3 regions of the Corynebacterium pseudogenitalium genome follow, and region 2 is predicted to be linked to each of the others. Evidence: predicted binding sites of a transcription regulator. Region 2 holds the regulator's gene; each other region holds the start of a gene.
The links. The regulator LexA, encoded in region 2, represses DNA repair genes until DNA is damaged. The targets are predictions, from matches to a motif close to CGAACANNTGTTCG.

Region 1 (4,110 bases), 470 kb from region 2:
GGCGGAGCTCGAGCTGGTGGTAGAGGACACCACTGCCCCAACAGTGCAAAACGCCGAGTTTGAGCACGAAATTGGTACACCGTTCTCGCATGTTGTTGATGCAACAGACGGCGTAGGGGTGGAACGGGTTACCGTTTCGGGTCTCCCACACGGTCTGCGTTTCGACGAAAGCTCCCGCACCATCAGCGGTACACCTTCAGCGCTGGGCAACTTCCAGACTTCCGTCGAGGCGTTTGATGCGGCTGGAAATACGGGCCAGGGCGCAATTGGATTCCGCGTGGTGGACACCGTCCGGCCTCGCATCTTGGTGGACCACAACCCGCCTGCGGCAACCAAGTTCGACTTGCCTATCCGAGTCGAGGACGCAACCAAGACCGCTTTGTCCGTGACCGGCCTGCCAGCCGGACTGCGGCATAAAGGGAACCGGATTGTTGGTTCGACCAAAGATTCGGGCACACACCGTGTAGTCATCACCGCCACGGATGAAGCTGGCAATCAAGCTTCCGAGACAATCACGCTGTCGGTGCCGAAGCCTCGCCCAACCAAGACAACAACCGCTTCGAAGCCTTCTACATCAGCTCCACAGAAGCCGAAAGAGACGACTCCCGCTGCAGAGCCTCCTCGCCAGACACCGGTTCCGACTAAGTCAACAGGCAAGACAACATCGTCTGCAGCACCGTCTGAGAAAGCTACGGCGACTACCGCACAATCCGAGCCTCCTACCTCAGATCCAACGCAGCCTCAGGTTGCAGAGGACGGCAGCGCTTCCGGTTCCTCGAAGGGTGGAATCGCCGCACTGGTAATTCTGGGCATCATCGCGTTGGTTGGTGGCATCGTCGCTACGAATCCTCAGCTCATGAAGCAGATTCAGTCGATGCTGCCGTAAGAGGGCGCGCCGACGTGCTTAGACTTTTGGTGTGTCCCAGTCCCACGTCGGTGCGGCTTCATCCGCAAACGAATCCACACCCCACCCATCCAACTCAATCTCGGCAGCATCATCGCGATACCCCACCCGACCAGGCTCACACACCCACTGCTCACCACTGGCAAACCGGAAATACAACGTCGGACCAGGCTTGACCACACGGATAAACCCATCCGTGACCAACGAATGACACCGCGAGCACAACGGCACCAAATTCTCCAAATCCGTGGTGCCGCCCTCGGCCCAATCCCGAATATGATGCATCTGTAAAAACCGCGTATGCCCACAGCCTGGCACCGCGCACTTATGCCCCCACATCCCTAGCAGCACCTGCACCTGCTTCGGGCTTGCCAAACGGCGTTTGCGCCCAAACCTAATCACCTGCCCCTGGGCGTCATAGAGCACACCCATCAAATCTGCATGATCTACCAAGTTGGCAAGCCGTGCGGCAGGCGCCGCCATGTGATTCGGCAAAAATGCTCGCCCATCTGATGTCATATGCACCATCACCTGTGCCGCCGGCGCCATCGTGGCGTGTGTGGCGGCCCCGGTGCGCACCATGTGCACCATCCCCATCAGTGATTGCAGCATCAACCGTGCCGGTGGCAGCCCGAAGGTCGAGCGCATCATCTGCGCATCCGCCTCATCCATCGCGTTGTCATCCGCATAGGCGTGTGCTCCTGCCCGCAGGGCTGCTTGAAAGGCCACACCGTCGGTAGCGTTCATGCAAAACCAGCCGCGTAGGTATTGGCCGTCTTCGCGGATGGTCAGCCCGCAGTGTTCACCAGCATCCTGGGGTTGTTTGTCGGTGGGGGTTGCGCCTGCCAGGGCGTGTACGAGGCCTTGGTAGCCAGATTCGGCGGCTATTTCTACGAGTTCGTGTTGGTTTGCCTCGGTGGCGTAGTCAAGCATGTAGCGCACACTGGTGTAGTCGATACTTCCTTGTCGCAGCGCGTCGAGGATGGTGGGAAAGCTTGTGAGTTTGCGTGCGACGGCGGCGTATTCGTAGGCGCGGGTGCGTTTCATTTTTAACACTCTGGCAAGCCATGCCCCGGTAGAAGCGCAGCCGTAGTGCTCGGCGAGGTTATGGGTGTCGAATTCGGCGATCGCGGTCAGTATTTCCGCGTGTGAGTATGCGAACAGGCGTGCGCTTTCAACGATGGTGTTGATGATGGTGTCGGCGTCGATGGTGGTGTGCATGGTTCCCCCTGGTGTCTTGGTTGTTTTTTAGTATACGTGTTCGAATGGTAGTGTCAAGAGGTTTATCCAAATATTTGTTGATGGGTGTCCGCGCCGCGGACAGTGCGCGGGGTGCTTTGCGACGCCCGCCTTCGAGCACGGGTGTGTGGGTGGGTGTCCGCGCGGCGGACACCTTGATGCAATCGTTGGGGTCTTGAGCTGAACTCGCTCTGTCCGCGCCGCGGACTGTGAACAAGGCCGTCACAAAGGGCTCGAAGTGTCCGCGCCGCGGACAGCTCAAATCTCGACTCGCCCAATTGGCTTTCGCGCTCTGTCCGCGCCGCGGAATGCTACTGGAGTCGACTAAAGCTTCGTTGGAGTCCGCGCAGCGGACTGTGCGCGAGGTTGCTTTGCAATAACGGGTAAATTGTCCGCCCCGCGGAAACCTTACTTATTGAGAGGTGGGTTGAGCCAAGCTTCGCCAGCTGTTTGTCCGCCCCGCGGACACCCTCATCAAACAATCAGCATGCCGCAACCGGCAGCTGATCCAGCTGGCTCCGGAGCCGTTCCGCAACGGCGTTGGCCATAGCTTGGCCGGTTTGGTAGCTGCCGTCGGCGGGGACAACGACCAAAGCCAATGCAACGTCCTGCCCAGCGGAATTTGACACGAGTCCCATCTGGCGCACTTCGTATCCACCGGACGCCGAGGGTCCCCACCCGCCTTTGAACCGCGCATTGGGGAGCTGGCCGAGGCCGTAGTTTTGCCCGGCTACGATTTGCCCCATCAGTTCAAGGACGGGTACGGCGCCGCTCAGGCAGCTCAGATTGGACATGAAGGTGGATTCCTCGGCGGCGGTAAGCATGGTTTGGCCGAAGGTTGAGAACTCGGGGCGGATGCGTTCAGTGTTGATGGTTTTCGGTACGCCGCCGTCGCTGAGGACGGTGTCACCTGCGCCGGGTGGCAGGGCGTTCCAGAGTTGCAGTGCGGCGTCGTTGTCTGAGGCGGTGATCGCGGCGGGTGCTGCGAGCTGCGCGGTGTCGGGCGCCACGCGGTACGCGGCGACTGCGAGTGGGACTTTGATGGTGGACCAGGCTGGCATCGCTGGGTCGTCGCTGCTTCCTACGCCGCCCGCGGCGACGGCGACGGTGCCTCCGAACTGGTTGGCAACTTCGTCGGCGATAGTGGAGAGCAGCTTATCGACGCCCACTTCGCCCACCGGCTCGTCAACTGGTACAGGCGGCTGAGCGTTCGGGTGCGTTGTCGTTGAGGTGACGGTGATGGTCGGCGGGGCGTCGTTAGTGGGTGTCCCGCAGGCCCCGAGGGCGGTCACGGCGAGGAGGGCGCAGCATGCTCGTTTCACCTCCACCACCCTAGTGCCCTAGGCACGAAAAAACCCGCACACGAGGTGCGGGTTTTCACGAGTGCTGAATTAGCCCTGACGAGCCTTGAAGCGTGGCTCCTTCTTGTTCAGGACGTAAACCTTGCCACGGCGGCGCACAACCTGGGCGCCCGGCTTGTTCTTCAGCGACCGAAGCGACTTGCGGACCTTCATCGGGCGCTCCTTTCTAATCGAGGATCTTCATCTTCGTGCGACCACTGGAAACAGTCTGGTCGCGACACGTCGCGTTATATTACCCCATCACGTGGGGAAACCAAAACGCCGGTGCTACTTGGTGTAGCGTTGCTCCATTTCCGACGCCACTTCGTCCAGACTCCGGTTCATTGTTTCGGGGACGAAGTAGCGGACGAATCCTGCTGCAAGGATGCCACAGATGATGAAGATGGAGAAGGTGGCGGTGGCGGAGAGGGCGTCGACAAGTGGGAGGAAGAACTGGGCGACGATCCAGTTCATGACCCACAGTGCGAGTCCTGCGAGGCCCATGCCGGCGCCGCGGATTTGTGGCGGGACCAGCTCAGAGATAAGCAGCCAGGTCGTGGGCGAAACTGCTGCTTGCTGCGACGCAATGAACAGCGCCATGCAGGCGAGTGAGACCCACGCGAGTGC
Region 2 (4,110 bases):
ACCTGCGCCACCGAGGGTGACGAGAATTTCTTTAGCCCCTCGCTGAATCAAGCGTTTCGCTGCCTGAACAACCTCGGAGTAGTCTCCGGCTGAAGCGCTAGTCTCTAGTACATGCCCATCGGCTCCCACCAATTGCGCTAATTCAAAAGCGTTGGGTTTCAGGATATCGGGGGCTGCAGATTCAAGCTGATCTCCCAGCTTTACCAGGGGTTCGTCTGATGTGTCGACGGCCACCAGTACGTCTTCGGCGAGCCTCAATCGGATTTCTCGGGTCAACGTTGCGTAGAGATCCGCCGGGGCTCCACTTGGCAGCGACCCTGCCATGACGACGGCCTTACATTCGCTGCTATGCGAATCAAGCGCGTCGAGGAACCCCTGCTGGACATCAATGGTGTATTGAGGGCCAGGCTCATTGATTTTGGTAGTCGTACCGTCGGATTCAGTAATCGCAGTATTGGTACGGATATTGCCCTCAACCGGGATGAAAACAAAAGGAAAACCGAGTCGGTTAGCAGCGAACTTGAAAGGGTCGCTTTCCCCGCAGGGAACTACAGCGAGTGCCGCTCTTCCAGCCTTCGCTACGGCGTGGGCCACGTTGACGCCTTTTCCGCCAGCTTCTCGCGTAGCGGTAATGGCACGGGCGACTTCGCCGCGACGCAACGTTGCTACAGAAAGCGTTGCATCTGTACTTGGATTCGGAGTGAACGTCAGAATCATGTGGCGCATCCTTAGAGTAATTGGTGCTCTGTGGGGTAGCGCCTACCGAAAGTCTGTTGTGCAGCTGCAGTATCGAAAAGCGCTACTAAAGCCATAATGCCCGATTATGTCCGTTAATGCAATAGAACGGGCACAATCGGGCATTTGATTCCTTTTGTTTCACTCTTCGGCAAGGACGACCTTGATTCCACGCTCCCGCAATTCGCTGACAAAGCTCTCTGGTGCGTCTGTGTCGGTAACAACGACGTCAATTGCGTCTAGCGGCGCAAAGCTAACTAGATAATCATTGCCGAGCTTCGTGGAGTCGCAGAGCACAACTACCTTGCGTGCATTGGTGACCATTGAAGATTTGACCGCAGCCTCTTGGGCGTCGGCGGTAGAGAGGCCGTGGTCAATAGTCAAGGCATTCGTGCCAATAAAAGCAACATCTGCACGCATAAGCGCGAGAGTGCGTAATGCCGTATCGCCTACAACAGCTTGGGTGATTGCACGGACTGTCCCCCCGAGGAGCTGAACGTCTGTAAGCCCGCAGGATGATAGGTCTAGCGCGATCGGGAGGGAGTTCGTAACTATAGACCAATGTTGTGTTTTTCCTGCTGCGGCAATAAGATCGGCCAGTCCATTGATGGTGGTGCCGGCGTCGAGAAAGATGCCAGCGCCAGGATCCTCTGGGAGAAACTGTGTCGCAGCGCGCGCGATCGCCGATTTGGCGGTCGGTGCCGACCGGAACCGGGCATCAAGAGAAAACTCTGTGGTGAGAAATGATTGGCTAGCGACGGCTCCGCCGTGAACGCGGTGGACAATTCCTTCATTATGGAGAATTGCCAAGTCCCGCCTGATGGTCTCGGCTGTTACATCAAACCGTTCGGCCAGCTCCGTAACATTCACGCGTCCTTCGACTGCGGTAAGTGACGCGATCTGCCTTCTTCTCTCTTCGGCGTACATACAACTCCTCCGTGGGGCAACCACGAATCAGCAGGGTTCAAAAATTAGGTTGCCCCTATTGTTGCAAAACCGTGCGCCCGAATGCTTTTACATGTGTTTGATAGCCCCCGGTTGGGGGCGAAATGGCGAAAAATGGCTACAGGGTCCGGAAAACAGAGACCACTTTGCCCATAATCTCGGCGTCGTTGCCTTGTATCGGAGAAAAGGCATCGTTATGAGGAATGAGCCATACTCCGGAAGAGTCCTTATGAAACTCCTTGACAGTTGCCTCCCCGTCAATTAGCGCTGCTACGAACTCGCCCTCTTCGGCAACATGTTGTGAGCGGATGACTACCCAGTCACCATTGAGAATGCCTGCATCGCGCATTGATTCTCCAACCACCTGAAGCATGAAGAGGTCGCCGCTATCGAGTAGTTCTTCCGGCAGGGGGTAGTAGTGTTCAATGTTTTCCTCTGCCAGGATCGGAGTTCCAGCGGCGATTTGGCCGAGGACAGGGATCATCCGTGCTGGAGAAGTTCCATCAATGTCCGCATCGTCTTTCGGTGTAACCGAACCTCCCATAGATTCTGGCAGGTGGCGGAGGTCTACGGCTCGTGGCTTGTTTGGGTCACGGCGAAGGAACCCTTTCTTTTCGAGCTCCTTCAGCTGGTAGGCGACAGAAGAAGTTGATTGGAGTCCTGCGGCGTCGCCGATCTCTCGAATGCTTGGTGGATAGCCACGTAATACGACGGCGTCGCGAATGACTTGAAGGATTCGCTTTTGTCTGTCTGAAAGTACGCTCATATCGAACTTTTCACTGGTTGTGTTCTTGCGTGCCATGGGTCCTCACATTGAGTCTCGATAGTGTCTTCTGTACAGAATATATCAAAGAGGGCAAATATGTTCGATAGTTGGGGGGGTTGTGGGGATCTGATATGAGATGGTATAAATCGAACATAGAAGTTAAATCGAACAAATACGCTAAAAATGTTTCGCGTGAGATGAGAAACCTTCGAATTCGCGAAATGAAGTAAGGGGCATTTTATGAGCATCATTGACCAGGCGAAAATAATTTCTACTCGTGCTGATATGGCGGGAGCTCCACTTGCACCACGGTCTTCAATGCCAGCTGAAGTGTGGGATTTTGTACCCATGCGGGGTGATCGAGGGGGTGAGCCGTCACGCCACGAGCAGGTTATCAACCAGAACTTTCGTTGCCGCTGGGCGGCTGCAGATGCTCCCGAGCCAACCGTTTATTCTTCCGCCGAGCCTCAAGAGCAGCGAGCAAACGTTCTAATGGGAGCCCTTCTTGGGGTAACTATGTTCGTCGCTGTACTTATCTCGGGCGATTTCGGTAATAGCGAGTGGGACTCGGTGTCGCGGGACGATTCGAACGTTGCTCATAGCTATGAAGTCGCTTCTGCAGCGCAACGTTAACCCGCTAATGTAGGGGGTGATAACTGTTCTCCGAGAAAGTGGGGTGTAGATGTACTGTCCGTTTTGTCATCACGAACAATCGCGAGTTACAGATTCTCGTGTTGTAGACGGGGGCTCTGCTATCCGGCGGCGGCGAGAGTGCACATCGTGCGGGGGCCGATTCACAACGATCGAGAAGGCCGTGCTGACCGTTGTGAAGCGCAATGGAGTAACTGAACCGTTCGACAAGGAAAAGTTGATCGTTGGTGTTCGGCGTGCTTGTCAAGGCAGGAACGTTAGCGACGACGCATTGAAGCGGCTAGCGCAGCAAGTAGAGGAGACGGTTCGGGCCCAAGGAAGTTCTCAAGTTGCGGCAAATGACATTGGACTGGCGGTATTGGAACCGCTTCGCACACTGGACGAAGTTGCGTACCTGCGATTTGCCTCGGTGTACAAGTCTTTTGAAAGCGCCGAAGATTTTCAGTCGGAAATCCGCTTGATGAAACGACGCGAGCGAGAGGGACTGGAATAAAGTCCGAGGCTCACTAGCGAAGTTTATCGACCATTTTTTCAATACGACGCACGCTCACAGGCTTTTGGGTGCCAAGGTGTTGTGCAAACAAACTCACTCGCAGCTCCTGAATTCGCCACATCACGTCCTTGTATGCGCGTGTCTTCCTGCGTTGGGCAGGGAGCTGTTCCAATCGTCGCTCTAGGTAAGCCTTAGCATTTGCTACTTCAGCCTGCCGCTCTTCGTCACGTTCCGGTTCCGCTTCTAGATGCTCAAGCCGTATCTGGATTGCCTCTATGTAACGGGGGAGGTGCTGTAGGTGTTGCATGCCATGAACCGTGATAGCGTTCGCGGGCAGCATGAATGCTAGTTGCTCCCGAATATCGTCAATCGCAGGACCAGACCAATTCTTGAGCTCTTGCATCAAATCTGAGTATGCAGCGAGACCTGGCGCGATCGATACAATTGATCGTCGGACAGCTCCCGGAATAGTCGGTTTAATTTTCGCACATAGTGCGTCGAAATCAGCAGGTGACCTCAC
Region 3 (4,110 bases), 490 kb from region 2:
CACTGAACTGACATTGAAGCGAAGAGTTTGCCACCTGTTCAATCAATGCATTTTGGGAGGCTTTTGAGAGGTTAGCGCCCCTCTAGCTAAAAATGGGCGCGTACTGCGGAAATGGGAACGGGGGCAGCGGTGGGTAGTTGAAACGTGCTACTTGGTCTCTTGCTCCGGGTAGCGTACTTTCTTATCCTCGCCGACGACAGCTCCGTCGTTAAGCTTCGCTGCACTTAGGGTGGGGCCATGCTGCGTCATTCCCATGATGTGCTGCACGTTGTCGCCGTGGGCCAGGAGGTGGTCGGCGATGATGCGTCGGTGGCAACGCCACCAGACTGCCTCTGAGCACATGATTACTGTTGGGTATGTCCTGGCTTGTTCCCTGAGCGCTTGGAGTGACTGTGCGAATTCGTCGCCAAGGGCGTGGTCCGCGTAGTTGTGAAAGCTTCGGTTGCGCCAGTTGCCGTTCACCTCGAAGGGGACTGTTTTGGACACGTTGCGCCGCCCGGTGAGCCCTTCGTTTCGGGAGTATTCGATGCCGTGCCCAGGTAAGTGTTGGGCAAGTTGATCGTCGTTGAACCAGGGGTACTTCCTGGAGCCGGGAAGCTTGCGCACGTCCACGACTGCACGCACGCCGGAAGCCTCGAGCATGCCCACGAATTGGTCAAACTCGAGGTTTGAATGGCCGACGGTAAAGATCTTCATGCCTCCGACCCTAGGCGCTTTGAGATAGTGGAGCCGTAACGGGAGGTGAGAGGCCTGGCGGATACAAGGCGGGGTCACGCTCTCCGGTCCGTACGCAGTTGCACCTGCCTTTTGCGGCGTAGATTCTGCTGACTGCCGAGTGTTTCGCAGGCACCGATTGGTTGAATTTCATTGGATCGGACGGGTGCTTTCGGTATCCCGCTTTGCCTGTTTGCGGGTCGAAATCCATGTAGTCCTTGTTAAAGGAGCCGTCTCTGTTGTCGTTGTTGTATCTGTGGTGCTCGCGGCAAAGACCAGTGAGGTTTTCGATATCGGTGTGTCCGCCCTTTATCCAGGCGAGGATATGATGTGCCTCACATTCTGACATAGGGGTGGTGCAGCCGAGCCAGGAGCATACTCCTTGGATGGCGAACATTGCGATTCGCTGTTCGACCGATGCGAGCCGGGTGGTTCTCCCCATCCACAGTGGTACTGAGGTGACGCCGTCCACTTGGAGGAGGAAGTCTGTAGTTCCGTCCATGCCGAGGCGTACAAGATCGAAACAGTCGACTTCGATGCCGGTGTTGGTGCCGTAAAGCATGGAAGCATCGCCGTCGGCGAGGTCGTCGAGAGTAAGTGCAATGACCACCGAGGCAGCGCCGCCGTTCGCCTTCTGGTGCGATTGCTCGTGTTGTTTGAAAATGGCGAAGAACTGGTCGAACCGACGTTGCTGCCGGGTGCGGGAGTCCACTTCGTCGTGCATCGCTGCTGGAAGGTTGGAGTTTGGCGCGAGGCCCTTGTCTGTGTGCGCTTTGATCAGGGCGGCATCTCCAGCCGTAGCGTTGATGTAGATGTCTACAGTGCCATCCGATTTGCGACGACCAATGGACATGCCACGATTTTCATACCCGGCATTAGGGTTGGTATGTGGGGCGTGTTTCCGGTTGACGTCGCTGACTGCGCGGCGAACGAACTGCCGGAGGTCTTCGGGGTTGCGACGTAAGCCCTCGGTCATGGCTGCGGAGTAGATGCGGGTGCGTTCGTCCACGCCAGCTTTGAGCAACTTGTCGAGTTCGCGCCGGATGATGTTTTGCTTCTCTGCACTAACCTGGGAAGACGTTCTTCTGGCAGTTGCCTGCTGCTGCTCCACTTCATGGGTGCGAGCGAAAAGCTCCTCGGTGCTTTCCTCGCTGGCCGGGGGAATGCTAGGTGCTGGCGGCTGGCCGAAGAGGAGTCGGCCGCGTTCAAGGCGGTTGTAGGCTTCGCCCTTTGACAGGTCGAGGCACTGCTGGAGGTACGCGTTGGGGTAGTTAGCGCCGACAATTCGGCCAGCTTCTTCGCGCTCGGCGATGAAGGCGAACGCGGCGTCGATAGTTGCCTTCTTTTTGAATTGCTCCTCGAGGCGTTCCATTTCGTGCCGGATATCACTGAATGTGAGGGCGGAGGGGTCGGCGAAAAGCTCACTTAACGTGCGCAGCGCTGCCGAAATATCGTTGACGCATCGGGTGATTGTGCTGGTCATGCCCCCTCTTTTCGTGAGTTGCTCTCACCCTATCAACCCCCGCCGACACAGATCGGCACGATTCGAACAAATGAACGAACTTTCTGGCGGTTTGGTACGTTGAGACGTGGCAGACAATCACTTGAGGGTGGAGGCGCTCGACGAACATGGCAAGCAATGACAGTGATGATCGCTACCGGTACATGGGTCTCGAGATGATTCCGACGCCATGTTGCAAAGCGAAAACCAGTGAGCCTTGCCTAGGGACGGGGTGGATGTGGCGGGTTGGAAACGGTGTCATGGCGCTGAAGCTCAACGATGACAAAGTGCTCACCGGCACTGGATATGGGTTTGATGACTACAAAGATTGGGGCCGAGGAGGCGACCTACAAGACGTGATCTTAAGCGCTGCCGCCGACGGGCTGAGCCTTCCCGATGCCCTCGAGCGTGTCCGCAAGGCGTTCGGCAACCCCGACGTTATCGTGGACCTGAAAGACATCAACGAGTGAGGTCGTATGTCCCCGGAGAACATTTTGCTGCGCTTGCCGAAGACGCAGGAGCAGGAGATTCGCAAGATTTATGAGGAGCTGGCGCAGCGCGGATTTCCCGTTCAGCAGCAGCGCCCGCACGTGTCAGTGACGTTCGCTCCTCAGATGGCTCGAAAGGTGATCGCCCGAGCAGGGGAACTCCTGCCCCAGTTATTGCCTGCGCGTCTGGACAGGGTAGGCACGGTGGTGTTCGGGACGAAGTCGAAGCAGACGGTGGCGTGGCTGCTGCAGGGCCCGGACGAGCTTGAGCGAGCAGCGCGGGAGCTCAACGAGCTCAATCCCGATGGCCGTGGTGCTCGGTGGATTCCGCACCTAACGATGGGGCTGCGCCTGCCGAAGGCGATCGTAGGGGACTATATCCAGGCACTTGCTGAAGTGACATCGCCACACTTCAGGGCTGTGGATGTGGAGTATGCGGCGCTGTATCAGCCGCGGTTTGGGTCAGAGTATCGGTTCGAGCCTTAGGAGCTTGAGACTTCGGCGCAGCAACGTTGAAGCGTTGTCGCACCAGGTGCGGGTTCGTTTTCGTGTATCCGATGGCGATAATTACGAGTGCTGACGCGGCACCGAGGATGGTTTCCGCACTGCGCGCAAGGAGCATTGGCGCGACGGGGGCAGGTTCGACGGCTTGGATCATCAGCAGGGCGGTCGGGGTGATGAAGCTCGCTGCCAGCGTGTAGTTGCGGGTGACATAGGTTTCGGTCAAGAACTGCAGGATGATGATCCATATCACGAACTGCCATTCCTGCATGTGGTGCGAGAGGAGGAACCCGGCGACGAGAATGCCGGAAAGGGTGCCGAGCATACGTTGCAAGGCACGAAAGTACTGCACGCGGTAGCGGTTGTTGACCAGCGGCACTACCGCAGCGACCATCGCCCAGTAGAAGTGCGACAGCGGGTCAATGAGAGCGACGGAGATGATGCCGATCGTTCCAGCGAGCAGGGGAGCGAGGAAGAATCGCGCTGCCTCTCGCTTCAGCGCCTGCTTATCGACGCCCACTTCCTCCCCTCGCGGTTCACGCACATTGGGACCTTCCCCTATGAGGTGCGATATTCTCCCGAGCCCAAAGCAAAGACCGGCCGTCGCAGCAGCGACTGCTGTAGCGATCAGTGGGTGTGCCGGGTGGGCAAGGGACCCCACCGCGGCGATTGCGAAGAGTACGAAGACGGACCCGGTTGGGCGTGTACCTGACCACAGCGCGATGGTCGCCCACACCGAGGACGCGACGGCAGAGATGAGCATAATGAGCCATTGGTTGGTGTGGGTCCAGGACATCGTCGCGCCAATTGCGATCGCGACCACGATGGCGGTACCAGCAAGGAGCTGGTGCCGTGCCCTGTCCTGACGGGTTTCGTGGCGTCCGTAGACACCGGTGAACGCGCCGA

Region 1: the regulator LexA is predicted to act here: its motif matches at 2,155-2,168, upstream of KBP54_RS08925 (HNH endonuclease signature motif containing protein).
Region 3: the regulator LexA is predicted to act here: its motif matches at 2,261-2,274, upstream of KBP54_RS04295 (HNH endonuclease signature motif containing protein).

What each region holds. Positions count from the first base shown of each region.
Region 1 covers NZ_CP072934.1:1,852,911-1,857,020, forward strand. The annotation lists gene KBP54_RS08920 (putative Ig domain-containing protein) at 1-886, shown strand, start outside; gene KBP54_RS08925 (HNH endonuclease signature motif containing protein) at 905-2,125, opposite strand; gene KBP54_RS08930 (serine hydrolase) at 2,626-3,465, opposite strand; gene ykgO (type B 50S ribosomal protein L36) at 3,535-3,657, opposite strand; gene KBP54_RS08940 (sugar porter family MFS transporter) at 3,772-4,110, opposite strand, start outside.
Region 2 covers NZ_CP072934.1:1,378,209-1,382,318, reverse strand. The annotation lists gene KBP54_RS06670 (1-phosphofructokinase family hexose kinase) at 1-717, opposite strand, end outside; gene KBP54_RS06665 (DeoR/GlpR family DNA-binding transcription regulator) at 877-1,662, opposite strand; gene lexA (transcriptional repressor LexA) at 1,799-2,482, opposite strand; gene KBP54_RS06655 (hypothetical protein) at 2,687-3,079, shown strand; gene nrdR (transcriptional regulator NrdR) at 3,129-3,590, shown strand; gene hrpA (ATP-dependent RNA helicase HrpA) at 3,604-4,110, opposite strand, start outside.
Region 3 covers NZ_CP072934.1:884,243-888,352, forward strand. The annotation lists gene KBP54_RS04290 (DUF488 domain-containing protein) at 148-696, opposite strand; gene KBP54_RS04295 (HNH endonuclease signature motif containing protein) at 707-2,197, opposite strand; gene KBP54_RS04300 (hypothetical protein) at 2,344-2,685, shown strand; gene KBP54_RS04305 (2'-5' RNA ligase family protein) at 2,692-3,189, shown strand; gene KBP54_RS04310 (FUSC family protein) at 3,116-4,110, opposite strand, start outside.